Regions from separate parts of the Pseudomonas sp. NPDC087697 genome, predicted to be linked through region 1. Evidence: riboswitches for the same ligand, from Rfam matches in the RefSeq annotation. Region 1 holds a riboswitch; the other holds the start of a gene.
What was found. Region 1 has a riboswitch for manganese ahead of ACIPIN_RS00790 (sodium:calcium antiporter). Riboswitches for the same ligand answer to the same signal wherever they lie in the genome.
Positions count from the first base shown of each region.

Region 2: it holds a riboswitch for manganese, as region 1 does, so the genes downstream of both, ACIPIN_RS20700 (TMEM165/GDT1 family protein) here and ACIPIN_RS00790 (sodium:calcium antiporter) in region 1, are expected to answer to the same signal.

Region 1 covers NZ_JBIUVW010000001.1:172,834-187,525, reverse strand. The annotation lists gene fdnG (formate dehydrogenase-N subunit alpha) at 1-891, shown strand, start outside; gene fdxH (formate dehydrogenase subunit beta) at 891-1,841, shown strand; gene ACIPIN_RS00820 (formate dehydrogenase subunit gamma) at 1,838-2,491, shown strand; gene fdhE (formate dehydrogenase accessory protein FdhE) at 2,496-3,422, shown strand; gene selA (L-seryl-tRNA(Sec) selenium transferase) at 3,508-4,938, shown strand; gene selB (selenocysteine-specific translation elongation factor) at 4,935-6,854, shown strand; tRNA gene ACIPIN_RS00800 (tRNA-Sec) at 6,861-6,956, shown strand; gene ACIPIN_RS00795 (magnesium transporter) at 6,979-7,929, opposite strand; M-box (ykoK) riboswitch at 8,075-8,249, opposite strand; yybP-ykoY riboswitch at 8,625-8,789, shown strand; gene ACIPIN_RS00790 (sodium:calcium antiporter) at 8,819-9,811, shown strand; gene ACIPIN_RS00785 (MliC family protein) at 9,846-10,505, opposite strand; partial or broken gene ACIPIN_RS00780 (hypothetical protein) at 10,572-10,700, shown strand; gene ACIPIN_RS00775 (LysR substrate-binding domain-containing protein) at 10,909-11,109, opposite strand; gene ACIPIN_RS00770 (CHAD domain-containing protein) at 11,865-12,650, shown strand; gene ACIPIN_RS00765 (hypothetical protein) at 12,751-12,936, opposite strand; gene ACIPIN_RS00760 (ArsR/SmtB family transcription factor) at 13,082-13,381, shown strand; gene ACIPIN_RS00755 (PhzF family phenazine biosynthesis protein) at 13,391-14,254, shown strand; gene ACIPIN_RS00750 (ornithine cyclodeaminase family protein) at 14,251-14,692, shown strand, end outside.
Region 2 covers NZ_JBIUVW010000034.1:15,050-29,741, reverse strand. The annotation lists gene ACIPIN_RS20715 (methyl-accepting chemotaxis protein) at 1-649, opposite strand, end outside; partial or broken gene ACIPIN_RS20710 (HAMP domain-containing protein) at 761-958, opposite strand; gene ACIPIN_RS20705 (M48 family metallopeptidase) at 2,323-3,141, shown strand; gene ACIPIN_RS20700 (TMEM165/GDT1 family protein) at 3,275-3,859, opposite strand; yybP-ykoY riboswitch at 3,950-4,071, opposite strand; gene ACIPIN_RS20695 (methyltransferase) at 4,112-5,110, opposite strand; gene ACIPIN_RS20690 (2-hydroxyacid dehydrogenase) at 5,144-6,109, opposite strand; gene ACIPIN_RS20685 (LysE family translocator) at 6,360-6,989, shown strand; gene ACIPIN_RS20680 (fatty acid--CoA ligase) at 7,134-8,816, shown strand; gene ACIPIN_RS20675 (DUF1302 domain-containing protein) at 9,154-11,043, shown strand; gene ACIPIN_RS20670 (DUF1329 domain-containing protein) at 11,072-12,436, shown strand; gene ACIPIN_RS20665 (LuxR C-terminal-related transcriptional regulator) at 12,699-14,692, shown strand, end outside.

The sequences.
Region 1 (14,692 bases):
GCCCAGCTCAAGGATGACGGCAGCACGGCGTCCGGCTGCTGGATCTTCTGCGGCAGCTGGACCGAGCAGGGCAACCAGATGGCTCGCCGCGACAATAGCGACCCTTTCGGGATGAAGCAGAACCTGGGATGGGCCTGGGCCTGGCCGATGAACCGGCGCATTCTCTACAACCGCGCCTCGTCCGACCCGAAGGGGCAACCCTGGGATCCGAAAAAGCGCCTGGTGTGGTGGAACGGCAAGACCTGGGGCGGCACCGATGTGCCCGACTACAAGGCCGACGTGCCGCCGGAAGCAGGCATGAACCCTTTCATCATGAACCCCGAAGGGGTGGCGCGTTTCTTCGCCCTCGACAAGATGAACGAAGGACCATTCCCGGAGCATTACGAACCGTTCGAAACGCCTATCGGCATCAACCCGCTGCATCCCACCAACAAAAAGGCGACCAGCAACCCGGCCGGGCGCATCTTCGATTCGGTCTGGGAGAGCCTCGGGACGGCCAAGGACTTCCCCTATGCCGCCACCAGCTACCGGCTGACCGAGCACTTCCACTTCTGGACCAAGCATTGCCCCATCAATGCCGTCACCCAGCCCGAGCAGTTCGTCGAGATTGGTGAAGCCCTGGCCAAGGAGAAGGGCATTGCTGCCGGCGATCGGGTGCGGGTCAGCTCCAAGCGTGGGCATATCGAGGCGGTGGCGGTGGTGACCAAGCGGATCCGTCCGCTGCAGGTCAACAACCAGACCGTGCACCAGATTGGCATCCCGTTGCACTGGGGCTTCACCGGGGCAACCCGGCATGGCTACCTGACAAACACCTTGGTGCCGTTTCTCGGTGACGGCAATACACAGACCCCGGAATCCAAGTCATTCCTGGTCAACGTGGAGAAAATCTGATGGCCAACCAAGACATCATTGCCCGTTCGGCCACCACCACCTTGCCACCCTCGGTACGTCAACAGGAGGAAGTCGCCAAGCTGATCGATACTACCAAGTGCATCGGTTGCAAGGCGTGCCAGGTGGCCTGTTCGGAATGGAATGAATTGCGCGACGAGGTGGGTCACAACCACGGCACCTACGACAACCCTCAGGACCTCAGCGCCGAGACCTGGACCCTGATGCGTTTCACCGAGCACGAAACCGACGCCGGCAACCTGGAATGGCTGATCCGCAAGGATGGCTGCATGCACTGCGCCGAACCTGGCTGCCTCGCAGCGTGCCCAAGTCCCGGTGCGATCATCAAACACGCCAACGGCATTGTCGACTTCGACCAGGACCATTGCATCGGCTGCGGTTATTGCATCACCGGCTGCCCCTTCAACATTCCGCGCATTTCGCAGAAGGACCACAAGGCCTACAAGTGCACGCTGTGCTCGGACCGGGTGGCGGTAGGGCTGGAGCCGGCTTGCGTCAAGACCTGCCCGACCGGAGCCATCGTGTTTGGCAGCAAGGAGGACATGAAAGAGCATGCCGCCGAACGTATCGTTGACCTCAAGTCACGGGGCTTCGAGAACGCCGGTCTGTACGATCCCGCCGGAGTCGGCGGCACCCACGTGATGTACGTGCTGCACCACGCCGACCAGCCATCGTTGTACGCCGGTTTGCCGAATCAGCCGGTGATCAGTCCATTGGTAGGACTGTGGAAAGGCGTGAGCAAACCCCTGGCGTTGTTGGCCATGGGGGCAGCGGTGCTGGCGGGATTCTTCCACTACGTGCGCATCGGCCCGCAGCGCGTCGAGGAAGACGAACACCCTCCCGGCAAGGACTCCAGCGTGCACGAAGTCGACCCGGCCGTGCATGTCTATGACCCGAACACGCCTGGATCGCAGGAGGGAAAACGACCATGAAAGACAAAACGATTCAGCGCTATAACGCCAACGAGCGCACCAACCACTGGCTGGTGGCGATTCTATTCTTCATGGCGGCCCTGTCGGGTCTGGCACTGTTCCACCCGTCGCTGTTCTGGCTCAGCCAGCTATTCGGCGGCGGGCCCTGGACGCGCATCCTGCACCCTTTCATGGGCGTGCTGATGTTCGTGTTTTTCATGGGGCTGGTCATCAGCTTCTGGCGGGCCAATTTTTTTATCGCCAACGACCGCCTGTGGCTCAAGCGGATCGATCGGGTGATGCGCAACGAGGAGGAGGGCGTACCGCCAATCGGCAAATACAACCCCGGGCAGAAGCTGCTGTTCTGGACCCTGCTGGCCTGCATGCTGGTACTGCTGCTGAGCGGGGTGGTGATCTGGCGGGCTTATTTCAGCCAATACTTCGGTATCACTTCGATTCGCCTGGCGATGCTGTTGCATGCCCTGGCGGCGTTCGTGCTGGTGCTGAGTATCATCGTGCACATCTATGCGGGCATCTGGATCAAGGGCTCGGTCAGCGCGATGCTGCATGGCTGGGTCAGCCGCGCTTGGGCGAAGAAACACCATGCTCTCTGGTACCGCGAGGTGACGCGCGACGAGACACCCGACCGCCCGATAAGCAAAAAAGGATGATGCCTTGAGCACGATACTCGAGCCCGGCCAGATCGAAGCATCGGCGAGCACACCGCCGTTCCTGCGCCTGCCGCCGCACAACCTGTTCAGCTTGCGTGCCGCACGACTGGAACAGTTGGCCAGCGGGCATCCACTGGCCGACTACCTGCGTCTGGTCGCCGGTCTGTGCCACGTCCAGCAGAGCCTGTTGGACGAGCCGCCACTGACTCCAGCCCCAGCCCCCGAACGCCTGTTGTTGTGCCAGGAACATGGTTTGCCACCGCTGGCCGCCGACAGTCTGGTGCGCGAAGACGGCTGGCTACCGTACCTGGAAGTCTTGCTGCGGCGTTACCAGGCACCGCCGCGATCTGCAGTGAAAAATGCCGTGGCAACCTTGCACAACGCCAGCGTCGGGCAGCGCAAAGTCTGGGCGATTGCCTTGCTCAGCGGCCAGTACGCGGGACTGCCGGCGGCACTGGTGCCGTTTCTCGGCGCGGCCTTGCAGGCGGCATGGAGCCACTGGTTGCTCAGCATGCCGGCTTGCGAACTGAAGCCTTGCGCCAGCCTTGGCCAATGCCCGGCCTGCGGTTCGCCGGCCATGGCCGGGGTGATTCACCAGCGGGGCAAGTACAACGGGCTGCGTTATCTGGTGTGTTCGCTGTGTGCCTGCGAATGGCATGTGGTGCGGGTCAAATGCGTCTACTGCGAGCAGAGCAAGGGGCTCAATTACGTCAGTTTCGAGGATGATCGCCATACCGCCAATCAGGCGCCGTTGCGGGCTGAAATCTGCCCCGGCTGCAACAGCTATCTGAAACTGCTCTACCTGGAAAATGACGCTGAAGCTGAAGCTCTCTCGGCGGATCTGGCGAGCTTGACGCTGGACATGCGCCTGGATCTGGAAGGCTACCAACGCCTGGCGCCGAACCTGATGCTGACGCCTGGGGGAGATTGATCGCAGCGGCTACACTCAGGTTTCCCGGAGCAGGAAACTGTTTAATTCCGCTCCCGCGACGGTCAACCGTTTCAGGGAGCCCTTGATGCCCGCAAGACTCGCCACCGTCCCCACGCGCTTGCCCTCAATCGATAGCCTGCTACGCAGCCCCGCTTGCCAGCCGCTGGCCGAACGTTATGGCCGCGATGCCTTGCTCACCACCCTGCGACAGTTGCTCGATGACCTGCGCGAACCGGTTCAACTAGGCCAGCTTGACGCCATTGAACTCACGGCTCATGTATTGGCGGGGAGGGCAGGCGAGCGCCTGGCAATCCAACACCGCAGTCGGGTCCGACGGGTGTTCAACCTCACCGGCACGGTGCTGCATACCAACCTCGGTCGGGCGCTGTTGCCCGAGGAAGCGATCGAAGCAGTGCAACAGGCTGCCCGCTATCCGCTCAATCTGGAATTCGATCTGGAAAGTGGCAAGCGCGGTGATCGCGATGATCTGATCGAAGGCCTGATACGCGAGCTGACTGGTGCCGAGGCGGTAACGGTAGTCAACAACAATGCTGCTGCCGTGTTGCTCGCGCTCAACAGTCTGGGAGCGCGCAAAGAGGGCATCATCTCCCGTGGCGAATTGATCGAAATCGGCGGTGCATTCCGCATTCCCGACATCATGGCTCGGGCCGGCGTCAAGCTGCACGAAGTCGGCACCACCAACCGCACCCATGCCCGAGACTACGAAGCCGCCATCGGCCCGCGCAGTGGCTTGTTGATGCGCGTACACACCAGCAATTACAGCATTCAGGGCTTTACGGCCCAGGTACCGACCGCCGAACTGGCGCAACTGGCTCACCGACACGGACTGCCATTGCTTGAAGATTTGGGCAGCGGCAGTCTGCTGGACCTGACCCGCTGGGGCCTGCCCGCCGAACCTACAGTGCGTCAGGCGCTGGCCGACGGGGCCGATATCGTCACCTTCAGCGGTGACAAGTTACTCGGTGGTCCTCAGGCGGGATTGATTGTCGGTCGCAAGGACCTGATCGCCCGGATCAAAAAGAACCCGCTCAAGCGCGCCTTGCGAGTGGACAAACTGACCCTGGCCGCCCTCGAAGCCGTGCTGGGGCTGTATCGCGACCCCGACCGATTGGCCGAGCGTCTGCCCAGTCTACGCCTGCTCACCCGCCCGCAAGCCGAGATCCTTGCTCAGGCCGAGCGCCTGCGTCCGTTGTTGGCGCGCGTACTGGGCGATGGCTGGGGGGTAGCCGCGCTGCCGGCACTGGGCATGATTGGCAGCGGCAGCCAACCGATTGCACGCTTGCCAAGCGCCGCTCTGAGCCTGCGTCCACACGTGTCTAAACGCTTGCGCGGACGGCAGCTGCATGCTCTGGAGGCAGCTTTGCGAGCCTTGCCCATTCCGGTGATCGGTCGTATCGACGACGATGCCCTGTGGCTGGACCTGCGCCAACTGGACGACGAGGCGGCCTGGCTCGCTCAACTGGACCTGCTGCAAGGGGTGGGGGAGGCAAGGTGATCGTCGGCACCGCCGGACACATCGACCACGGAAAAACAGCGTTGCTCGAAGCCCTGACGGGGCAGGCCGGTGACCGGCGCCGGGAAGAACGCGAGCGCGGCATCACCATCGACCTGGGGTTTCTTTATGCACCGTTGGAACCCGGTGCGGCCCTGACCGGTTTTATCGACGTGCCCGGTCACGAGCGTTTCATTCACAATATGCTCGCTGGCGCTCAAGGCATTGATCTGGTGTTGCTGGTGGTGGCTGCCGATGACGGGGTCATGCCCCAGACCCGCGAGCATTTGGCAATCGTCGAGCTACTGGGCATCCCCCATTTGCTGGTCGTGATCAGCAAATGTGACCGGGTCGAGCCCGCCCGAGTGCAGTCGGTACAAGCCCAGGTCGCCGCGTTGCTGGCGCCAGGGTCCTATAACGGCGCGCCGCAGTTCACTGTGTCGAGCCTGACCGGGGAGGGCATTGAGGCGTTGCGCCAGGCATTGCTGGCCGCCCAGCGTGAGGTCCGACAGCGCAGCGCCTGCGGAGGATTCCGTTTGGCAATCGACCGCGCCTTCAGCGTAGCCGGAGCCGGTATTGTGGTCACCGGCACAGCGTTGGCCGGGCAGGTCAAGGTGGGCGATACACTCCTGTTGGGCCGGACAGGCAAGCCTGTGCGAGTGCGGAGTTTGCATGCGCAGAACCACGTCGTTGTCGAGGCCTGGGCCGGGCAGCGGGTGGCGTTGAACCTGAGTGCCGAGCGCCTGGCCCTGGAACAAATCCACCGTGGTGACTGGTTATTGGCCGAGTGGCTGTTCGCGCCTACGCAGCGCCTGGACATCGAGATGCAGTTGCTGGCCAGCGAACCACGCGCCTTCGAACATTTCAGCCCGGTGCACGTGCATCTGGGCACTCAGGACGTCACCGCCCGGGTCGCATTACTGGAGGGCACACGCCTGGAACCGGGTGAGCGGATGTTCGCGCAACTGTTGCTGAACACGCCGTTGCAGGCGGTGCATGGCGACCATCTGGTTTTGCGCGACCAGAGCGCGCGGCGCACCCTCGGCGGCGGGCGGGTGCTCGACCCGTTTGCACCGGCCCGCCAGCGCCGCAGTCCGACCAGACTGATGCAGTTGCAAACCCTGGCCGCAAGCGAAAGTCTGGAGCAAATACTGCCAGTACTGCTTGCCAATAGTGACAGCGGGCTCGACCCATTGCGTCTGGAGCGTCAGTTCAATCGACTGCGCAGCACCTGGCAATTACCGGCAGATGTCCGTGTCATTGCTACGCGCCAAGGTCCGTTATTGTTCAACACTGTACGTTGGGAGGCGCTGAAAGCTTCATTGCTGGAGCACCTGGCTCGCTTTCATCAGCTTGAACCGGACGAGCTGGGGCCAGACCGAGATCGCTTGCGCAGGTTCGCAGCCACACCGCTGGACCGACCGACATTCATCAGCCTGCTCGACGAACTGCTGTCCAGCGGCGCCATTGCCACCAGTGGACCGTGGCTGCATTTACCCGAACACCAGGTGCGACTGAGCGAAGAAGACGAGGTCCTGTGGCAACGCTTGCAGCCACTGTTCGAACAGGCAGGCTTCGATCCACCCTGGGTCCGCAACCTGGCCAGCACCGTTGGATATGACGAAGCTGCCGTGCGCTTGCTGCTGCGCAAGATGGCCAGATTAGGGCGTGTTCACCAGGTCGTTCGTGACCTGTTTTACGTGGACGCTACGGTGCGCCAGTTGGCGACTATGCTGATGCAACTGGTGACCGACAACCCGGTGATTCAGGCGGCGGTGTTTCGCGACAAGGTAGGGATCGGTCGCAAACGCAGCATCCAGATTCTCGAGTTCTTCGACCGGATCGGCTTGACCCGACGGCTTGGCGACCAGCGCCGCATTCGTGCGGACAACGCTCTGGCACAGCACCCCGAGGACTGACTTCAAGGAAGGCAATCGCGCCCGGTGGCGCGGCCGGGCTTCAAACCCGGTTGGGGGCGGCAGCCGTTCCCGGGCAGGTTCGACTCCCGCTGCCTTCCGCCATTTAACAGAGGGTGGTTTCGGCTTAAACCGGCAGGTCAGTCATCACCAGTTTGGCAATGTTGAAATAGATGACCAGGCCGGTACCGTCGATAAAGGTGGCGATGAAGGGGGCCGAGACCACTGCCGGATCAATGCGCATCTTTCTTAACAGCATCGGGATGATGGACGAAACGACTGCGCTCCAGATGGTGATGGCGACCAGTGTCAGGCAGACCACCATGGCGATTTCCGATCCCACTCCCAGCATCCATGCCCGAATCCAGGCCACGATACCGATGGCCAGCGCGATCATGAAGGAGGTGGTCACTTCCTTGCGCAGCACCGTGCCGACATTTCTCAGGCTGACTTCGCCCAAGGCCATGGCTCGCACCAGGGTGGAGGTGATCTGCGTACCGCTGTTGCCGCCGGTGCCGATCAGCAACGGAATGAAGAAGGCCAGGGCGATAGCGGCTTCGAGCTGCTCTTCGAATACTTGCAAAATGGTGCTGGTGTAGGCTTCAGCGAGGAACAGCAGCAACAGCCACGGCAAGCGCTTTTTCCACAAACTCCACGGGCTGGTGCTGAGATAGGGCGTTTCCAGCGGCAGGCTGGCGCCTTGGCGTTGGGCGTCGTCGGTGCCTTCGTCTTGAATCAGCGCCGCGATTTCTTTCTCATACAACACACCCAGCAGCCGGCCTTCGCTGACGACAGGAACGATGTCCACGCCTTTCTCGATCAGCTCCGGCACGATGTCGCGCCGCAGTTGATTCGGCGAAACCGAAAAGCGGATAGGCATCATCAGTTCGCGGACGCAAAGGTCCGTGCTTTTCTCGGTGAGCAGTTTCTTGACCGACAGCTGGCCATGCAAAGCGCTGCGCGGGTCGGTGACAAAGATGTGAGCCGGGATATCATCGTCCGGCAGTTGCTTGAGCAGATGCTCCCTGGCCTGACTGACCGTCATGCTGCCGGTCACGGTGATGAGGAGAGGGCTCATATAAGACACCACCGTGTCTTTCAGGCGGATGTCTTTGAGGGTAGGAGGGGTAGCGCTTGTAATTGACATTTGAGGTAGTCCCCGTAGCTGTTTTGACCACAAACAGTTCTCACATAGGGGCGTAAACCAGAGAAGAGAGTGCAGAAAGCGATCTCCACGTCTAAGTTTCGGCACTGTACAACGTATCCGGGCCAATCCGGCCGGAAGTCACTTGGGCTAAACCTTAATCCGATAGAGCCTGTCTTAACCTTGGGCGTCTCTCGACGTCGTCAGATCAGTGACCTGTGTTTGTATAGGAGCCTCGCCGAACGAGATACTGCAACATTAAATAAACCAGGGCGGGGCCGATCTGGATTCAGGCATCGCCGGTGTGAACACACTGTTTTTTGATTACCTCCTATATAAGAATTACCACTCAAGACTGTTGGACAACCCCCAACGGATTACTTCAGGAACAAGAGTAAGAGGGATTGCTTTTGCTGTAACCCGCTCGATGGATAGTGTTCAGCGTTCATTCAGAAAATTATGCTGAAGCGCTTTTTAGATATAACATGTTACAAATATTTGTGTCGAGCGCTTAAAGTACCGCCTGCTCTAGCTATATATAAGCCTGCAACAAAATAATAAGGTCCTGAGTTTGAAGGCTCGCAACTAAGCCGTTGACGCATGTGTGCTTCATCTTTAGGATCGCCGCTCCCTTGGGGAGTAGCCGCCTTCGTTTCCGGAAGGGGTCACGTCAACATACTTGGCTCGCAAGCCATGGCGTGTGACCGGTCGTATGACTTGGCAAGACCATTGGTGAAGATACCTGTCTGTGGGTCGGACGCGGGTGTCTGAACCATTGGCTCTTGTGTCCGACCCCTCAGGTTTTCTCATGCATTCAATGCCCATGACGTTTGCGTTGCTGTTGGGCTCCGCGGTTGTCATCTATCTGGCTTGTGAATACTTCGTCAATGGCGTCGAGTGGGTCGGTCGCAAACTTGCGGTCGGGCAGCAGGCCACGGGCTCCATTCTGGCGGCCTTCGGTACGGCGTTACCCGAAAGTGTAATCACGTTCATTGCCGTTGTGTTTGGCGACACGCCAGAGCAGAAGTCCCTCGGTGTCGGTGCTGCACTTGGCGGCCCTTTGGTCCTGGCTACAATCGCCTATGCGGTGGTGGGTGTGACACTCTTGGTGTGTCGTCAGCGCTTGGCGAATACCGAGGCGATCCGCAAGGACTTCAAACGACTCAGCCGTGATCAAGGATGGTTCCTCACGATCTTTGTGGCGAAGATCGCGCTCGGTCTTGTCGTGTTCGCCTACAAACCTTGGCTGGGTGTTCTTTTCCTGGCTGCCTATGCTGCGTATTTCTGGAAGGAAATGCGTGCTGAGCAGGATGAAGAAGAGCATGAGCTTGAGCCCCTGAAACTATCGCCAGGCCAAGCGACTCCGTCGACGTCGGCTGCGGTGACTCAAACGCTTATCGCATTGGCGGTTATCTTTGCGGCTTCTCACTTCTTTGTTGGACAGCTCGATGCCCTGGGTCCAATGCTGGGTATTCACCCACAACTGCTGGCCCTGTTGCTCAGCCCAATTGCGACCGAATTACCCGAGACACTGAATGCCATCATCTGGGTTCGCCAGGGCAAGCACCGACTGGCCTTGGCCAACATCAGTGGCGCCATGATGATTCAAGCCACAGTGCCCACTGCATTCGGTTTGTTCTTCACTCCTTGGGCGCTGGACAAGTCGCTGGTTTTGGCGGGAGTCATCACTCTGCTAGGTGTGGGCATCATGTTCCTGGCTTTCCGAAAGGGCATCATCTCGCGCGGGCTGTTGGCATCGATGGTTTTGCTATACATCCTCTTTGCGGTCCTTTTGAAAGTTCTTGATCTGGCCTAGCCGAGACGACTTTACCGTACTTGCGCCAGAGCAATCAGCCGACCGGCTCGGCCGTACAACTCATTTCCCCTGAGCCTGGCTTCTGGAAAAGGATCACGTTGTCGTTTTGCCAGAAGCTGTAGTTCCCCAGGTAATCCTTGCCAGTGTATTGGGTTCCCGAATCACTCGGCACTTGGCTTAGGGTGATCGAGGTGTTCGCCCATTTCAGATACACCACACCAGGCTGCGTGCTAAAGAAGGTGGCGGCAATCAGTGCATTAAACCCTGTACAACGAAAAGCCAGGGGGCCTTCGGTGAGTCTGTCTGGATCCTTGGTTCTCACAATTGCCGAGCCTAGGCGTAGCTGGTACGCGCGCTCGGCATAACTTCGGATCGCGCACGCCTTGGGCGCAGGCTCGGAGGCACACTGATTGCGGGCCTCGATCCAGAACTGCTGGTCGATCATGACTTTGTCTGGACGCGGTACTGAATGTTCATCCGTGAGTGCCAGGCGATAAAGACGCGTCAGTTCGATATCCATCTGCGCCAGTTGCGGATCGCGACAGACAAGCTTTTCGACGGATGCCCTTGCCTTGGCGCAGTCGAAGCTGGTCTTGAAGATTGGCGAAGGGGGCGCAGCATTTGCACAGGTGCTCGTCGCCGCGCACACGCTGGCAGCGAGCAGACAGGTGAAAAAGGCCGTGACCGTTTTCATGTTGGCTTCACCCAGATCATTACGTGATGCCCGGATTGTCGTGGGGGCCTATCGATCCGTTGAACAGTCATTACGAGAGATGGTGAAGCTGCTCGTTATTTCTCTGACAACATCAAGGTAGGTATGGTTGGCATCAACGTACCGCTTCCAGTACCAGTTGCCTATCACCAAGGGCCGAAGGCATTGAAATTTGGCCCGGATGACGTCGAGTCCTGGCTGACCAAGTAATTCGTTTTGAGTACAAAAGGGCCCTTCGAGGGCCCTTTTCGTTGGATACGTTGAGGTGATATGGACTTAGGTATTGCCTCGGATATCGGGCCAATAAATGAAGATCGAATGTTGGCTTCTGGCCGATTGCTGCCTGTATCGAAGGGCTGCAATCGATCCATTTCTGCCTGAGGATTTAGTTCTTTTCCCTCCGTCGGTTCTCCCATTCACGCACAACTTGCATGAATAATTTGAGTGCCAACGGCGGATGACGATTCGCGGGGTAATGGACACGGCACCCCGGTAGTAGCGGGCTCCACTCGGGAAGCAGGTGCACCAGTCGCCCCGCGCGCACGTGCTCGGTCACGTGGTATTCCGGTATCCACGCGATACCAATTCCGGCCAGATTGGCCTACGCAAGATTTCGGTGCGCGATGGCACGATGGGGCCAGCTTTTCAGCAATGCTTCGAGTTCAGCATCGTCTATCAGCCCTACTGGATATCGTTGCAATAGCGCAGCTCTGTACTCAGCCGTTGGCATCATCGGCATTTGATTCCTCCATGGTGCGCCGATCATTCTCTTCCGTGAGCCTGTGTTCGCAGTTAAACGTCGAATTCTTTTCCGGCACTCTGCGTTCATAAGATCACCCTCTAGCGTGTTGGCGATGGAACGCTACGGGGCTTGTGTGACAGAAATAAGGCAGGCGGGCGATATCAGATTAATGGCAAATCTCTAAAGCCAAGCAGGCCTTCCAACAACGCTGGGGTTCTGTCATTTCACCCTCCTTGAGCTGAAGCAACCTGGTGTTGAATCGCGTCGAGATATTGAGATTTCAGTTGGTCGGCCAACGGGCCGAGTATCGGATTGGCCTTAAATCCCACCAGAAGCGTATCAATGATTGCAGAGACCCTTTCGGTGGCTGCGTCGACGCTCGAAGGGACAGATGGCTACGGTGCACACGCGTTGTAGTCGGCAAGTCTCCCCTGTAGGCAGCGCAGGGAGCCCTGGACGTGTTGTTTTCGTGGGTAGATCGTTGAATTTGAAGAGATGCAATCGAACCGGAAAGCACTTTTTGATCCCTGTGCAGGTGCTGGTAGGGCTCCAGGCCTCTGCTAACCTCATCGCACAACCTCTCAATGGGATCTCACTGAATGTCATTTGTGGACAAGTTCGTGGCGGAGATATTGACCCTTCAGGTCGCTGTGTATCACGCGCACGCTCGCTTGGAATCCCGTACCGACAGCGAAGCGTTGCACGATCTGAGGATAGCCGTCAGACGGATCAGGAGTTTGTTGAAGCCATTTCGGTCAATGAATGAAGTTGTAGCTCTGGGCGATGCTGCGGCAGAGGTCGGAAGGCAGACGACACCGGCCCGCGACCTGGAGGTGATGATTCAAGAGCTGGAGGAGAGAGGCTTTGTGAAGCAGGCGCAATCCAGAGCGTCTCGATTAGGCTCAAGCTACGACGAAATTGTTAAAGGCTCGTCCATCAAGAACCTGCTGATTCAACTGGATGATTGGCCGTCGCGCTTTCGCTTGGTTGAGATCAATGGCGGGTTGAAGCCTATTCAGCCTCAAATCAAGAAAACGCTTCGAAAGCAGATTGATCGATTACATGCTGCCGTGGATGACGTGCAATTCGATCGGCACGAATTGAGAATCCTGGTCAAACGAACCCGTTATCTGACCGAAGCGTTCCCCGAGTTATCTCCCTTGTCGAGGGATGCAGCTAGATCGCTAAAGGAGCTGCAATCAGCATTGGGCTCTTGGCATGACCACTATCAGTGGTGTCAAAAAGCGCTGGTCGAAACCGACCTGCGGCCGCTGGAGCAGACCTGGTTATCTTCTGCTACCTCCGCCCTTGAAAAAGCCGAGGCTCAATTGGTAGATCTGGCGCAGCAGCTGCCAAAACTATCAGGCAAAAAAAAGCTGCCTTAGATGGCAGCAAAAAAAAAGAGCCCGCGTTGTGTAGGGTGAGTATTGCTGTCGACTGGTTACAAAATGATGACGCATTTGTTGGGGCGTCCGAGATCATTCCTCAAGACGGCTGCGCTACAGGCCTGTTGATGCTGATAGGCAAGGGGTGTGGTGCATTTATGCGATCTTTCAGCTTTTCCACGAAGGCTTCGGCCTCCGCATAGTTACGAAATCTGACGCGCCACGCGTCGATCACGACAAGCCAGCCGGAGCTTGTGTCCGCTTCTTCGATACTGATCAGCACCATTGGAATCCTTTCGTGAGGTGGACGAGCCAATGTCGAGCTCGGATTAAAGTGCTCGGATTGAATGGCATGCTCGTCAGCATTGACTTACTCGGCGCGACGGTTATTATTTAGCAATTATGCGAAATGACTAAAAGGCTGGATTATGATGAGTTATCTTGTTGTGCTTAAGGCATTGGCCAGCGAGCCACGTCTTCGTGTTCTCGAATGGCTCAAAGAGCCCGTGACGCATTTCCCGCCGCAAGTGGATGGCGACTTTGAGGCTGACGGCGTCTGCGCCGATTACATCCGCGAGAAGCTCGGCGTTGCGGCTGCCACTGCTTCACGTCATCTGACGCTTCTAACTGATGCTCAGTTGCTTATTGCGACACGTAAAAAAGGCTGGGTGTTTTACCGACGTAATGAGGTAGCAATCACGCAATTCTCCCAAGACCTTAAAGAGCTGTGAAGGATCACCATGACCATTGAATTCATTCACGTTGATGTTTTCAGCTCTACTCCATACAGCGGGAACAGTCTTGCGGTCATCCCCGATGCTCGAGGCTTGAGTTCCGAGCAGATGCTACGTATTACGCAAGAACTACGACACTTCGAAGCGATTTTTCTTGAGCAGACCGAACACCCTCAGACGGTTCGCGCTCGAGTCTTTGATTTGTTCGGAGAGTTACCTTTTGCGGGTCATCCCATCATCGGGGCAGCGGCAACGCTTTTCGATTCCACAAAGAAGGCCGTGCGCCAAACCTGGCAAGTGATCTTGCCAAGCAAAACTGTCAGCGTTACCACCGAACGTACTGATCGCGGCTTCTACGGTCTGCTCGATCAGGGAGCTCCGCAATTCCTCGGTTCGGTATGTGACCGCGATGTAATCGCTCAAGCGTTTAACCTGGAACTCAGCGATTTACATGCCGACCTTCCTATGGAGGTGGTCAGTACGGGCCTGCGCTATTTGGTTGTGCCAGTTCAAGCCGACGTGCTTGAACGTGCGCGTATCGTGGCGGACATCACTGAACTGTTATTAGACGTAGGCGCGCAATTTGCGGTACTGCTCGACGAGACGGCGCTCGAAGTTCGGCACTGGAACAATGACGGGATTATGGAGGATGTCGCCACCGGCAGCGCCGCAGGAGTTATCGGTGCGTACCGTTTAAAACATGGTTTGGCTAGACCTGGTGAAATATTCACGCTTCATCAGGGGCGCTTCACTGGGCGCCCGAGTGTGCTTCGTGTGAAGCCCGAAGGCAGCAGCAGCGCAGTCACTACGGTTAAGGTCGGCGGGGACGTTGCCTTCGTTGGGCGTGGCACGCTGGAGGTGCTGCCATGAGTGTTCGCGTAATAAACGCCGATGAACTTCGGGCACTTGTGAAATTTGAGGACTTAATCGAACCTGTTTCCCGCGCCTTTCAGGAATCCAGCGCTAAGCAGGCCGAGAACGGCTTGATCGTAATGTTTCCCGCCGCTACACCAGAGTTGGGTGATGTTGTCATCAAAACCGGAACCTTACGCGGACATCGCGTGTACATCGTCAAGGTTTCACCCTGGTTTAAGGTCAACCTCGAACGGGGCCAGCCCCAAGGGGGATTTATTGGAGTCTTCGACGCAGACACGGGGCATACGCTTGCATTGCTCAATGAAGAACATTACCTCTCGGACATACGCACTGCCGCAGCGGGTGCGCTAGCTGCTCGAGCGTTCGCGCCAACCCGAATCAAAACAGCAGCCGTTCTCGGATCGGGTGTGCAGGCATATTGGCAGCCGCAAG
Region 2 (14,692 bases), on a different contig from region 1:
CTTCATTGGCCACCTGACCGATGTTGATCACGTTACGGTTGATGTCATCGGCGACCGCGCTTTGCTCTTCGGCGGCGCTGGCGATCTGGGTGTTCATGTCGTTGATCACCGACACCGCCTGAGTGATGGTCTCCAGTGCCTGCGCGGCTTTGGCCGCGTGTTGCACGCTTTCGTCGGTCTTGTTCTGGCTGTCCTCCATCACACGCACCACGTCGCGTGTGCCTTGCTGCAACTGCTGAATCATCGACTGGATTTCTTCAGTCGCCTGCTGGGTTTTCTGTGCCAGGTTGCGCACTTCATCGGCCACCACCGCAAAGCCCCGGCCTTGTTCACCAGCCCGAGCGGCCTCGATGGCGGCGTTCAACGCCAACAGGTTGGTCTGCTCGGCAATCCCGCGAATGGCGATCAGGATCGCGTTAATGTTCTCGCTGTCCTTGGCCAGGGTTTGCACCACACCGACCGCTTTGCCGATTTCCACCGCGAGGACGCCAATCGAGGTCGAGGTGTCGCGCACGATCTGCATGCCTTGGGCGGCTGCCTGATCGGCGTGGCTGGCGGCTTGTGCAGCCTGGGTCGCGTTGCGCGCTACGTCCTGGGCGGTGGCGGTCATCTCCTGCACCGCGGTGGCAACCTGATCGATTTCGGCCATTTGCTTGTGCACGCCGAGGTTGGTGCGAATCGCAATGTCGGCGGTATGTTCGGACGAATCGCTGACGCTCTGCACCGAGGTCACCACTTGGGTGATCATCGCCTGCAACTTGGCGAGGAAGGTATTGAAGCCCTTGGCGATCGAGCCGAGTTCGTCGGCACGGTCGCTGGTCAGGCGGCGCGTCAGGTCACCTTCGCCCTGGGCGATGTCATCGAGCATCGCGACCATCTGTTTCAGCGGGCGGGCGATGCCGTGGCCCACCAGCCAGATCACCAGCAAGCCCAGGCCGGCAATCACCAGGCCGACCATGGCCATGCCAAAGGTGTCAGCCTTGCGTTGGGTGTTCAGGTCGCCCTGGAGTTGGTGCAAATCGGCCATGACCGCGTTCAGCGGCAGTTGCAGCAGCAAGGTCCAGCGCGCATCGGTCTGGCCGATGCCGAACGGCAGGTACAGCTCGATCTTGCCATTGGCCTTGTCGACGTTATAGGTCACTTCGCCGCGATTGAGTTTGCCCAGGTTGGCAACCTGAGTGGCGTCGAGGATGTCGCTGACCTTTTCACCGAACTTGCTCGGGTCCTTGGTATAAGCCACCAGACGCTGGTTGCCGCCGATCAGCGCCATTTCACCGGCACCGTTATAAAGCTTCTGGTTCGCAGCCAGGAGCATTTCCTGAATGAAGTTCACCGACAAGTCAGCGCCGACGATGCCCTGAAAGGTGCCGTTGAGCATGATCGGTTCAATAAAGGAGGCGAGCATGACGATCTTGTCGCCGACCTTGTAAGGCGCCGGATCGATCACGCAGGATTTTTTGCTTTCCTGGGAGCACAGGTAGTACTCACTGGCACGCACACCGGTGGACAGCACGGTGCGGTCGTTGACGTCTGCCAGCTTGTCGACGCCCAGGCTGCCGTCGTCGTTGCGGAACCACCACGGCAGAAAGCGCCCGGTGGTGGCGTCGATGCCGACGGTTTTACTGCCGATGTAGGCCGCGTCGTTGTGATCCAGCGCATTCGGTTCCCAGCCGATGTAGGTCCCGAGAATCTTCGGATTCTTCGCGACGTTTTCCTTGATCAGGTTGATCAGCTGCTCACGGCTGAGGGCAAGCGATGGTTTGCCATCGGCATCCTGAGCGCCAATCAAGGCGTTGACCCGCACCAGTCCGCCGGCGATCAGCAGGGGCGCTTCGAGTTCGCGCTGGATCTGGCTGACCTGGGTTTGCGCCAGTCCACGCAGACGTTGCTCGATGACTTGTTCAAATTGCGCCTGGGTCCGCTCCTGGACCATTTCCTGGGTTCGCGCGCCGGAAAACAGCGCGTACAGCACCAGTGCGGCAACCACACTGAGCACGATGGCGCCGGCAAGCGCGGCGACGGAAAACTGGATCGACTTGAATTTCATAAAGGCTCCGGACGCAAGATGACGTCTGCCGAGCTGTATCGGCGCACGTGGGGCGGTCCATGAGTGGGTTTTTTGCCAATGACTGTTTTTGATCTGTGCAGGTCGCATAGAGACAGGTGTCAGGCCTGTGTGTTTTCGGGTCAGCGGGGTTTTATGAATTTATTGCGACAGTGAAATGGAATGTATCGGTAAATGCTGTGCTGCACGTCTGTTGTATCTGGCGCCGATACATTGCACCGCCTAGGATACGCGGCATGTTTTCAGGGAGCTTGTTCATGAATAAAACATTGGTTTTGTGTGCGCTGGGCGCAAGTCTGCTGCTCAGTGGTTGCCAGTCGGTCAACACCACCAACGGCGGCGCGGTGGGTGTGGAACGCAAGCAGTACATGTTCAGCATGCTGTCGACCGATGAGGTCAACCAGATGTATGCCCAGTCCTACCAAAAGACTGTCGGTGAGGCGAGCAACCAGGGTGTGCTGGACAAAAGCAGTAACGAGGCCAAACGGGTTCAGGCAATTGCCAATCGGCTGATTGCTCAGGCACCGGTTTTTCGGCCGGATTCGGCGCAATGGCAGTGGGAAGTCAACTTGATCAAGAGTGACGAACTCAACGCCAACTGTGGTCCTGGCGGCAAGATCATTTTCTACACCGGGCTGATCGACAGCCTGAAGCTCACCGATGATGAAATCGCTGCGGTCATGGGCCATGAAATCGCCCACGCCTTGCGCGAGCATGGTCGTGAAGCGATGTCCAAGGCCTATGGCATCGAAATGGCCAAGCAGGGCGCGGGTGCCTTGCTCGGGTTGGGGCAGGACACGCTGGCACTGGCTGACACCGTGGCCAACTACGGCATGACCTTGCCCAACAGCCGCGCCAATGAAAACGAAGCCGACCTGATTGGCCTGGAGCTGGCCGCCCGCGCCGGTTACGACCCGAACGCGGCGATCACCCTTTGGGACAAAATGAGCAAGGCTTCCGAAGGTTCGCCACCTGAGTTCATGAGCACTCACCCGGCCTCCAGCAGCCGGGTTGCGTCGCTACAGGCAGCGATTCCGAAAGTCATGCCGCTTTACCAGCAGGCCAAAAAATCCTGATGGTTTTATATCGTCAGTAATGGCCTCATCGCGAGCAAGCTCGCTCCCACATTTGATCTTTGGTGTACACGGGACCAGTGTGGGAGCGAGCTTGCTCGCGATGAACGATAACGCGGTCTACCGACCTACCACGTCAGATCCACCCACTACTCTGCATCGCCTTGTACACCGCAACGATGGCAAGGATGAAGAACGCCGACGCTGCCAGGCGACGGATCAGGGTCAGGGGGAGTTTGTCTGCCGCGAAGTTACCGGCCAGTACCACGGGCACGTTGGCAATCAGCATGCCGAGCGTGGTGCCGATGATCACCAACCACAGCTCAGGGTACTGAGCGGCAAGCATCACGGTGGCGATCTGGGTCTTGTCACCGATTTCCGCGAGGAAGAACGCAATCAGCGTGGTCAGGAACGGCCCGAATTTGCGTGCGGTGCTGGCTTCGTCGTCATCCATCTTGTCCGGCACCAGGGTCCACAGCGCCGTCGCGGTAAAGCTCGCGGCGAGGATCCAGTGCAGTGTCGCATCCGAGAAGAAACTCCCGAACCAGGCACCGACAGCACCCGCAGCGGCGTGGTTGGCCAGGGTTGCAGCGACGATACCGGCGATGATCGGCCAGGGTTTGCGAAAGCGCGCGGCGAGAATGAGGGCGAGCAATTGCGTCTTGTCGCCGATTTCGGCCAAGGCAACGACTGCGGTAGGAACGAGCAGAGAATCCAGCATCAGGGTTTTCCTAAGGGGGCGGGTCGACACGGCTATGACACGTACAGCCTTCCCGCCCCGGGTAAGGTGTTCGTGTCATAGGTCTTGTCAAACCCTGCAATCCGTCTGTGCGGACGCTTGGGTCGCATACGCCATGGTCTGAGGACCAAGTATGTTGACGTATGCCGGACGAGCATGGCGCTCGTGGGAGACTACTCCCCTAGGACGGAGCGGATTCTGCCTAGGCAGAATCCATTCGGCAAGTGCTAATTTCTAGCCGCGTTTGGCCCGGTAGATTCGAAAACCCTGACCTTCGGCCTTGATTGCACACACACCGAGATGTTCCTCGATCAGTGGCTGATACTTCAGGAAACTGTTGGCCACCAGGCGAAGTTCGCCACCGTTTTTCAGATGTTTTGCTGCTTTTCGCAGCAAATTCTCCGTGGCGTGATAATCGGTATGGACCCCGACATGGAACGGCGGGTTGCTCAGAATCGCGCTCAATCCCATTGGCGCGGCGTCGATGCCATCGCCGGTCAGCACTTCGGCTTCCAGACCGTTGGCGGCCAACGTCAGGCGACTGCTGGCGGCGGCGAACGCATCAACGTCGAGCAGGGTGACGGTGTTGTGCGGATAACGCCGTTTCACCGCTGCGCCCAAAACGCCGGCACCACAACCGAAGTCCAGCAAGTGACCGCTTGGCAGCTTGTCCAGGTGTTCGAGCAGCAGGGCACTGCCGCGATCCAGCCGACCGTGACTGAACACGCCCGGCAAGCTGATGACTTTCAGTGGACCTTCAGCCAACGGCAGCTCGTATTCCTGCGCCAGGCTTTCCAGTGATTTGGCTTCGGGTGCATTGGCCACGGTCACCTGCCAGAGCTGGCAGTGCCGTGCGTTGTCGAGCTTGCGCGGTTTGCCGAAGGGGTTCAGCTGTTTGGCCGCGCCTTCGATGCCGCTGCGTTTTTCACCCACCAGGTACAGCTCACGACCGGCCAGGCGCGAGGCGAGGGCGTTGAGGATGTAGTCGGTCAAATCCCTGGATTTGGGCAGGAACACCACGGCTGTTTCAAATTCACGGCTCGGAGCATTCACGCCAAAGTGGCTGCGCTCGGCAAAGCGTGCATCCAGCGCCGCTTGGTCGCCTGCATGCCAGCACCAGCCGTGAGCGTTGGGCAATTTGCCCAGCAAGTCATCAGCGGGCAAGCCGGCCAGCAGCAACTCACCTTGAAACAACTCAGCCTGACGAAGCAGTACTTCACTGCGAGGATCCATACTCTGCTCCTTGAAAAAAAGTGCGGCAGTTTATCAACTGACGACCCGCAGCGCTGTACCGCTGAAGAAGCCTTGGGTGTTTTCGGTCAACTGACCGACGATCCGTTGCCGCGCCTCGCGGCTGCCCCAGGCGTTGTGCGGGGTGACGATCAAGCGTGGAATGTCGCCGACCAACAGTGGATTGCCGGCGGTGGGTGGCTCGACACTCAAGACGTCGGTCGCCGCACCGCCCAGATGACCACTGCGCAAGGCATCGGCCAAGGCTTGTTCATCGATCAAGCCACCGCGAGCGGTGTTGACCACAAATGCGCCGGGTTTGAGCAGCGCCAGTTCGCGGGCGCCGATGAAGTTGCGGGTATGTTCGTTGAGCGGGCAATGCAGGGTCAGCGCGTCGATTTGCGGCAGCAGTTCATCCAGCGGCAAGCGGTCGGCGCGGGCCGGGCGCCCAGGCAGTTGGCCGAGCAACACGCGCATGCCAAAGGCTTCGGCCAGCCGCGCAACGGCGCCACCCAATTCACCATGACCGAGCAGGCCAAGGGTTTTGCCTTCGAGCTCAACGATCGGGAAATCCAGCAGGCAGAACTGTTTGGCCTGCTGCCAGCGACCTTCACCAACGGCTTTCTGATAGTCGCTCAGACGGGTGGCGAGGTTGAGCAGCAACATGATCGTGTGCTGTGCCACCGACGGCGTGCCGTAACCCTGGCAGTTGCTCACGGTAATCCCCTGGGTGCGGGCGGCGGCCAGGTCGACATTGTTGGTGCCCGTGGCGGCGATCAGGATCAGCTTCAGTTCGGGGCAGGCGGCAAGGGTTTCGGCGTTCAGCAGGACTTTGTTGCTGATTGCCACGCTGGCGCCTTGCAGCCGTTCGACGATGTTGTCAGGCGTGGTCAGTGAGCGCAGCTGCAAGTCATCGAAGCACTGCTGCAATCCACTGAGGTCGAGGTCGCCGAGGTCCAGAGAACTGTGGTCGAGGAATACGGCGCGGCGATTGTTCGTCATTAACTGTACCTTTTGCGCGTGAGTCTGAAGGCGTAATCTGCCGAGCCTACCAGATGAACTGTGGCGAGGGAGCTTGCTCCCGCTCGAGTGCGCAGCAGTCGCAAAGCCGTCAACTCGGTACACCTGACGAAACGCGGTTGCAGGGTTCAGGGCTGCTTCGCAACCCAGCGGGAGCAAGCTCCCTCGCCACGGGTATGATGTTTGACCCAGAAATCTTCAATTGATCGACCTGACCTAAAGGAGCCCCCCCATGTACTGGACAGAGTTTTTGACCGTCGCCCTGATTCACCTGCTTGCCGTGGCAAGCCCAGGCCCGGACTTTGCCGTGGTGGTGCGTGAGGCCGTGACCCACGGTCGTCGCGCCGGGACCTGGACGGCGCTGGGCGTCGGCTCTGCGATCTTCCTGCACGTGGGCTACTCGTTGCTCGGTATCGGCCTGATCGTCTCGCAGTCGATCATGCTGTTCAACGCGCTGAAATGGTTGGCGGCCGCCTACCTGCTGTACATCGGCTTCAAGGCCCTGCGCGCGCAACCGGCGAAACCTGCGACCGAAGACCTGCACAAGGAAGCCGGCGAGCGCACCGCCCGCGGCGCGTTTACCTCGGGTTTCGTGACCAATGGCCTGAACCCGAAAGCCACACTGTTCTTCCTGTCGCTGTTCACCGTGGTGATCAACCCGCACACGCCACTGGCGATTCAGGCCGGTTACGGCGTTTACCTGGCGGCAGCCACCGCTATCTGGTTCTGCCTGGTGGCGATGCTGTTCAGCCAACAGCGCGTACGGGCCGGTTTTGCCCGCATGGGGCATTGGTTCGACCGCACGATGGGCGTGGTGCTGATCGCTATCGGTGTGAAACTGGCGTTTACCGAGATGCATTGATTGCAGTGTCGGGATAAGTGCTGGCGCAAAGCTAGCATTTGTACGGCTCTGCAAATCATCCCTTTGGCTGATTTAGCTGGCGCTCAGGCTGACTAAAGTGCATATCTTTCAGCCCAGACCGTGCAGTCAGATAAAGGGATGCTTATGTTGCAGACTCGCGTTATTCCGCCAGCCAAAGGCGCTTATCAATACCCCCTGTTGATCAAGCGGTTGCTGATGTCCGGCAGCCGCTACGAGAAAACCCGCGAGATCGTCTACCGCGACCAGTTACGCTACAGCTATCCGACCCTCATCGAGCGTGTGGCGCGATTGGCCAACGTGCTCACGGCCGCCGGGGTCAAGGCCGGTGATACCGTGGCGGTGATGGATTGGGACAGCCATCGCTACCTGGAGTGCATGTTTGCCATCCCGATGATCGGTGCGGTGATCCACACCATCAACGTGCGCCTGTCGCCCGAGCAAATCCTCTACACCATGAACCACGCCGAGGACCGCTTTGTGCTGGTCAACAGCGAGTTCGTCGGGCTGTACCAGGCGATTGCCGGGCACCTGACCACCGTCGAGAAAACCCTGCTGCTCACCGACTTGCCGGAAAAAACCGCCGATCTGCCCAACCTGGTGGGCGAGTACGAGCAACTGCTGGCCGCCGCGAGCCCGCAGTACACTTTCGAAGATTTCGACGAAAACTCGGTGGCCACCACCTTCTACACCACCGGCACCACCGGTAATCCCAAAGGCGTGTATTTCACCCATCGGCAACTGGTGCTGCACACCATGGGCGTGTCGACGATCATGGGCAGCATCGACAGCGTGCGCCTGCTGGGCACCAACGACGTGTACATGCCGATCACCCCGATGTTCCACGTGCATGCCTGGGGCTTGCCATACGTGGCGACCATGCTTGGGCTCAAGCAGGTTTACCCCGGCCGTTACGACCCGGAATACCTGGTCGAATTGTGGCGCAAGGAGAAGGTCAGCTTCTCCCATTGCGTGCCGACCATCCTGCAAATGGTCCTCAACTCCAAGGCCGCGCAAGGCACGGATTTCGGCGGCTGGAAAATCGTCATCGGCGGCAGCGCCCTGAACCGTGCGCTGTACGAAGCGGCCAAGGCCAAGGGCATTCAGTTGACCGCCGCCTATGGCATGTCGGAAACCGGTCCGCTGGTGTCCTGCGCTCACCTTAATGATGAGCTGATGGCCGGCACCGAAGACGAACGCACCACGTATCGCATCAAGGCCGGCGTACCAGGTCCCTTGGTCGAAGCGGCGATCATCGACGCTGACGGTCACTTCCTGCCGGCGGACGGCGAGTCTCAGGGCGAACTGGTGCTGCGTGCGCCATGGCTCACCGAAGGTTATTTCAACGAACCGCAGAAGGGCGCAGAGCTCTGGGCCGGGGGCTGGCTGCACACCGGCGACGTGGCGACCCTGGACAGCATGGGAGTGATCGACATCCGTGACCGGATCAAGGACGTGATCAAAACCGGTGGCGAGTGGATTTCCTCCCTGGACCTCGAAGACCTGATCAGCCGCCATGTGGCGGTACGCGAAGTAGCAGTGGTCGGTATCCCGGATCCGCAGTGGGGCGAGCGCCCGTTTGCCTTGCTGGTGGTCCGTGAAGGCCATGTGATTGGGGCCAGGGAGCTCAAGGAACACCTCAAGCCTTTCGTTGAGTTGGGGCACCTGAGCAAGTGGGCAATTCCGAGCCAGATCGCCCTTGTTACTGAAATTCCCAAGACCAGTGTCGGCAAGCTCGACAAGAAGCGCATCCGCGTCGACATCACGGAATGGCAGACTAACAACAGCACCTTCCTTTCGACGCTTTAAGCGTCCATTGCCGTGCCCGAAAGGGCCCGGCAAGCCCACCAAGCAAGCGCTTGGCTTGTTTATTCCGAATTTTCAGCCATCCTTGCCGGGCCGACATCTGTCGGGCTGGCACAGGACTGTTCCAGAGTGGTCGGGGGTTGCAAATCACACTTTAGAGGGATCAAGCAGTACCACCTGCTGGCTATAGTCCGCTCAAGGATTTTTAAGAACGGGGCAAACGCACAGGAAAGCGGCGATGCAACTTTGAATGACTTCGCGAGCGCATGGCTCTCCGTCCTTCAGAGCGTTTTTGAAAGTGCTCACTGCCATAACAATAAAAGCACATGGAGTAGCGTCGATGACATCAGTAAACCAGTTCTGGCGCCGGGCGAAACTGCCTCTGGCGGTCAGTCTCGCCTCTACGCTCGCCGGGCCTGCATTCGGCGTCAGTTTCAACGTCGGTGAAATCGAAGGTCAATTCGACTCGTCCCTCTCCCTGGGCATGAGTGTGTCCACCCAGCAGCCGAACAAGAACCTGATCGGTGTCAACAACGGTGGGAGAGGCCTGTCCCAGACCTCAGACGACGGTCACTTGAACTTCAAGAGCGGGCAAGCCTTTTCGAAGATCTTCAAGGGCATCCATGACCTTGAACTGAAATACGGCGATACCGGCGTCTTCGTACGCGGTAAATACTGGTACGACTTCGCGCTGCAAAACCAGGACCTGGAATTCAAGAACGTCAGCAACGACGGACGCAAGGAAGGCGCCAGGTCGTCGGGTGGGGAAATCCTCGACGCCTTCGTCTACCACAACTACTCCATTGCCAATGAGCCGGGTTCCGTGCGCTTGGGCAAACAGGTTGTCAACTGGGGTGAAAGTACCTTCATCGGCGGCGGCATCAACTCGATCAACCCGATCGACGTTTCCGCATTCCGTCGTCCCGGTGCCGAGATCAAGGAAGGCCTGATCCCGGTCAACATGTTCTATATCTCGCAAAGTCTGACCGAGAGCCTGTCGGCTCAAGCGTTCTACCAGATCGGCTGGGATCAGACCGTTGTCGATAACTGCGGCACGTTCTTCTCCCAGCCAGACATCATTGCCAACGGTTGCACCGATAACCTGCGCGTACTGAACAAGCGCTCGACCATTCCGGCCGTCGCGTTGGGGCCATTGGCCGCGAACGGTGTTGACATCAACCAGGAAGGTGTACTGGTTCGGCGCGCGGCAGACCGCGACGCGAGCAACGGTGGCCAGTGGGGTGCTGCCTTCAAATACATGTTCGATCCGCTGGACACCGAGTTCGGCGCCTACTTCATGAACTACCACAGCCGCGCACCGATTTTCAGCGCCACTGGTGCTCCACAGTCGGTCTATAACGGCGTCAAGGCACTGCCGGGGCCATTCCAGGCGCTGGGTCCGCTGGTGGTCGCGGGTAACTCGCAGTACTTCGTCGAGTACCCGGAAGACATCCGCCTTTACGGTCTGAGCTTCTCCACCACCCTGCCTACCGGTACGGCGTGGAGTGGTGAGATCAGCTACCGGCCGAATGCGCCGGTGCAGTTGAACTCCACCGACATCCTGTTCGCCGGTGTTCGGCCGCTGGGTGGCGCGTTGACCAACGCCTCCTTGCTCAGTGCCGCACCGGGTGAAGACCTGCACGGTTATCGCCGCAAGGAAATCACCCAGATCCAGACCACCTTCACGCACTTCTTCGATCAGGTCATGGGCGCCCAGCGTCTGACCCTGGTGGGTGAAGTCGGCTTGACCCACGTCGGTGGCCTGGAAAGCACGTCCGATGTCCGTTATGGCCGCGATCCGGTCTTCGGCCCAGGCGAACTGCCCGCCACGGGTGGTCTGGACACCTGCTCGCAGATCCTTAACACCTCCACCATCAACGGTGCCGGGCCAGGTGCGTCGGCCAACAACCGTAGCACCAACTGCAACAACGACGGTTTCACCACCGCCAACTCGTGGGGCTACCGCGCCCGCGCCATCTGGGAATACCCGGACGTATTCGCCGGTGTGAACCTCAAGCCAAACGTGGCCTGGTCGCATGACGTCAGCGGTTACTCGCCAGGCCCTGGTGGCAACTTCGAGGAAGGTCGCAAAGCGGTCAGCCTGGGGCTCGATGCCGAGTACCAGAACACCTATACCGCGAGCCTCGCGTACACCAACTTCTTTGGCGGCAAGTACAGCACCGTGGATGACCGCGACTTCGTTGCGCTCAGCGTCGGCGTGAACTTCTAAGCACTGCATCTTCAGGACAAACAACAATATGAAAATAACCAAAAGTCTTTTGCAAGCGGGTGTCCTTGGGCTTTCGCTGCTGGCGACCGCGGTCATGGCGGCGGTTCCTGCAGCTGAAGCGGACAAGTTGGGCAAGAGCCTGACGCCGATGGGCGCGGAAATGGCAGGCAATGCCGATGGCTCGATCCCGGCCTGGAAACCCTTGGAGAAAAACGCCGGCACCGTCGACAGCAAAGGTTTCCTGTCCAACCCGTATGCCAGTGAGCAACCGCTGTTCACCATCACCGCGCAAAACGTCGACAAGTACAAAGACAAACTGGCGCCGGGCCAATACGCGATGTTCAAGCGTTACCCGGACACCTTCAAAATGCCGGTTTACCCGTCTCATCGTGGCGCGACCGTGCCGGATGATGTGTTCACCGCCATCAAGAAGAACGCCACCAACACCAACCTGGTTTCCGGCGGCAACGGTCTGGAAAACTTCGAAACCGCCGTGCCGTTCCCGATTCCGAAAAGCGGCGTCGAAGTCATCTGGAACCACATCACCCGCTATCGTGGCGGCAGCGTGACCCGTCTGGTGACCCAGGCCACGCCGCAACCGAACGGCTCGTACAGCCTGGTGTACTTCCAGGACCAGTTCGTGTTCCGCGACAAGATGAAGGATTACGACCCGAAAAACCCGGGCAACATCCTGTTCTACTTCAAACAGAAAGTGACCGCGCCGGCACGTCTGGCCGGTGGTGTGCTGCTGGTGCACGAAACCCTCGACCAGGTGAAGGAACCGCGTTCGGCGTGGGTCTACAACGCCGGTCAGCGTCGTGTGCGTCGTGCCCCGCAAGTGTCGTATGACGGTCCGGGTACGGCTGCCGATGGCCTGCGTACTTCCGATAACCTGGACATGTACAACGGTGCACCGGATCGTTACGACTGGAAGCTCGAAGGCAAGAAAGAGATGTACATCGCCTCCGACAGTTACAAACTCGACTCGCCGACGCTCAAGTACGACGACATCATCAAGGCCGGTCACATCAACCAGGACCTGGCGCGTTACGAGTTGCGTCGCGTCTGGCATGTGGTTGCAACCCTGAAGGAAGGTCAGCGTCACATTTACGCCAAGCGTGACTTCTACATTGACGAAGACACCTGGCAAGCCGCGGTCATCGATCACTACGACGGTCGTGGTCAACTGTGGCGTGTGGCTGAGGCGCATGCCGAGAACTACTACGACAAACAAGTGCCGTGGTATGCCTTGGAAGCCCTCTACGACCTGCAGTCCGGCCGCTATCTGGCGCTGGGGATGAAGAACGAAGAGAAACGGGCGTATGACTTCGGCTTCACCGCGACTACCAGTGATTTCACCCCGGCTGCACTGGCTCAGGACGGCGTTCGCTAAAGTGTCGTAACACAGAGGCCGCATCCTCGAAAAACGCCCCGACTGGTTCGGGGCGTTTTTTTTCGCCTCAAAAAAGATCGCAGCCTTCGGCAGCTCCTACGTTGGATCGGCGTACACCCTGTAGGCGCTGCCGAAGGCTGCGATCTTTTGGTTCGTAGTCTTTTTGTAGCCATTTGTAGCAGGAACCTTCAATCCGCTCCGGTTTACCGCTAGTCTGCGGACATCTGCAATGCCGACAACAGCACTTCAACAAGAGTTGGCTATGACTGACCTGTTCCGAATCCAAAGGCCATCCCGCGCGGCAATGCCTGTGCTGGAGGGGCGTTTTTACCGGCCACCCTTGCCCGACAGCTATGTACTGCGGCCTCGTCTGTGCGAGCGGCTGAGTGCCGGGTTGCAGGGGCGATTGCTGCTGGTCAGCGCGCCGGCGGGGTTCGGTAAAAGCTCATTGGCGGTGGAGTTCTGTCAGAGCCTGCCAGCGCATTGGCAAAGCCTCTGGCTGGGGTTGAGTCCGCGCGACAACGATCCCGGGCGCTTCCTCGAACGGCTGCTTGAAGGTCTGCAAAACTATTTCCCACAGCTGGGCAGCCAGGCGCTTGGCTTGCTGAAAATGCGTCAACGCCATCAACCGTTCGCCTTCGAAGAATGGCTGGACGGGCTACTCGATGAGCTGGCCACTCACCTGTCACCGAGCACGCCGCTGCTGCTGGTTCTGGATGACTACCATCTGGCCCAGGGCCCGGTGCTCGATCGCTGCCTGCAATTTTTCCTCAATCATTTGCCCGATGGCCTGCTGGTGCTGGTGACCAGTCGCCAGCGTCCCGACTGGCACCTGGCGCGTTTGCGCCTGTCGCGGCAATTGCTTGAGCTGAGCGAACAGGACCTGCGCCTGACACACGACGAATCCCTCGCTCTGCTGGATCGACACAGCAGTTCATTGCGTGGCGAGGCGCTGGAGAGTCTGATCCAGCGCAGCGAAGGCTGGGTCGCGGGGCTGCGTTTCTGGTTGCTGGCCGCCTCCGAAGCGGGGAATGGCGGCGCGCTGCCGCAGCCGCTGCACGGTGGCGAAGGCTTGATACGCGACTACCTGCTTGAAGAAGTCATCGATTGCCTGCCCGCCGAGGTGCAGTCATTTTTGTACGACACTGCGCCGCAAGAGCGCTTTTGCAGCGAACTCTGCGATGCCGTGCGTGAAGCCCATGACAGCGCCGAGATCCTGCGCTTTCTGCTGTCGCATCAGGTGTTCCTGGTGCCGCTCGACGAGCACGGCCATTGGTATCGTTATCACCATCTGTTTTCCGACCTGTTGCGCAGCCGGCCGACCGCCAATGCCATGGTGCCCACCGCCAGCCTGCACTTGCGCGCCTGCCGCTGGTTCAACGCCCAGGGTTTGCTCGACGAAGCGGTGGAGCAGGCATTGCGCGCCGGACACCTGGATGTAGCGGCGAACCTGGTGCAGAACCTTTCCGAAGAACAACTGCTGGCCGAACAGAACGTCGGCATGCTGCTGCGCTGGAAAATGGACTTGCCCGATAGCCTGCTGATCAGCACCCCACGGTTGATCGTGTTGTACAGCTGGGCACTCGGGTTGGCCTGTCAGCTCGATGCTGCTGAAGAGTTGGCAAGCCATTTGAGCCGCTTCCTGCCGGCGCCATCGGCTACCGCACAAAAATCCATGTTGGCGCAGTGGCTGGCGCTGAGCGGGATCATCGCTCGTGGTCGCGGCCAGCGTGAACTGACGCATCTGTATTGCACCGAAGCGCTGGAGAGCCTGCCGCACAAACGCTACGGCCAACGCTTGATGTGCCTGTCGACCTTGTCCAACCTGGCGATCGCCGACGCGGATTTGTGGCGCGCCCGGGGTTTGAACCGTGAGTCGCTGGAACTGGCGCAACGGGTCGGCAACCCGCTGTTCGAAGCGCTGGCCCATTACGACCGCGCACGCGTGCTGCAAGCGCGCGGGGAAATTCTCCGTTCGCTGGACGAAGTGCATCAGGGCCAGCAACGTTTGCAGGGTTTATCGCCGCAGCGGCTGTACGCGGTTCGCGCACGCCTGACCTTGTATGAAGGTTTTCTGCTGACCCTGCGCATGCAACCCGAAGACGGGCTGGCGCGTTTGCGGACGGGGCTGAACGAAGCGCGGGCCTGTCGCGATATCAGCGTGCTGATCGGTCACTGTGTGATCGCCAAGCTTGAAGGCAGCAACGGCGAGTTCGCCGGGGCTTTTGCCGAACTGGCCGAGGCCGAACGACTGAT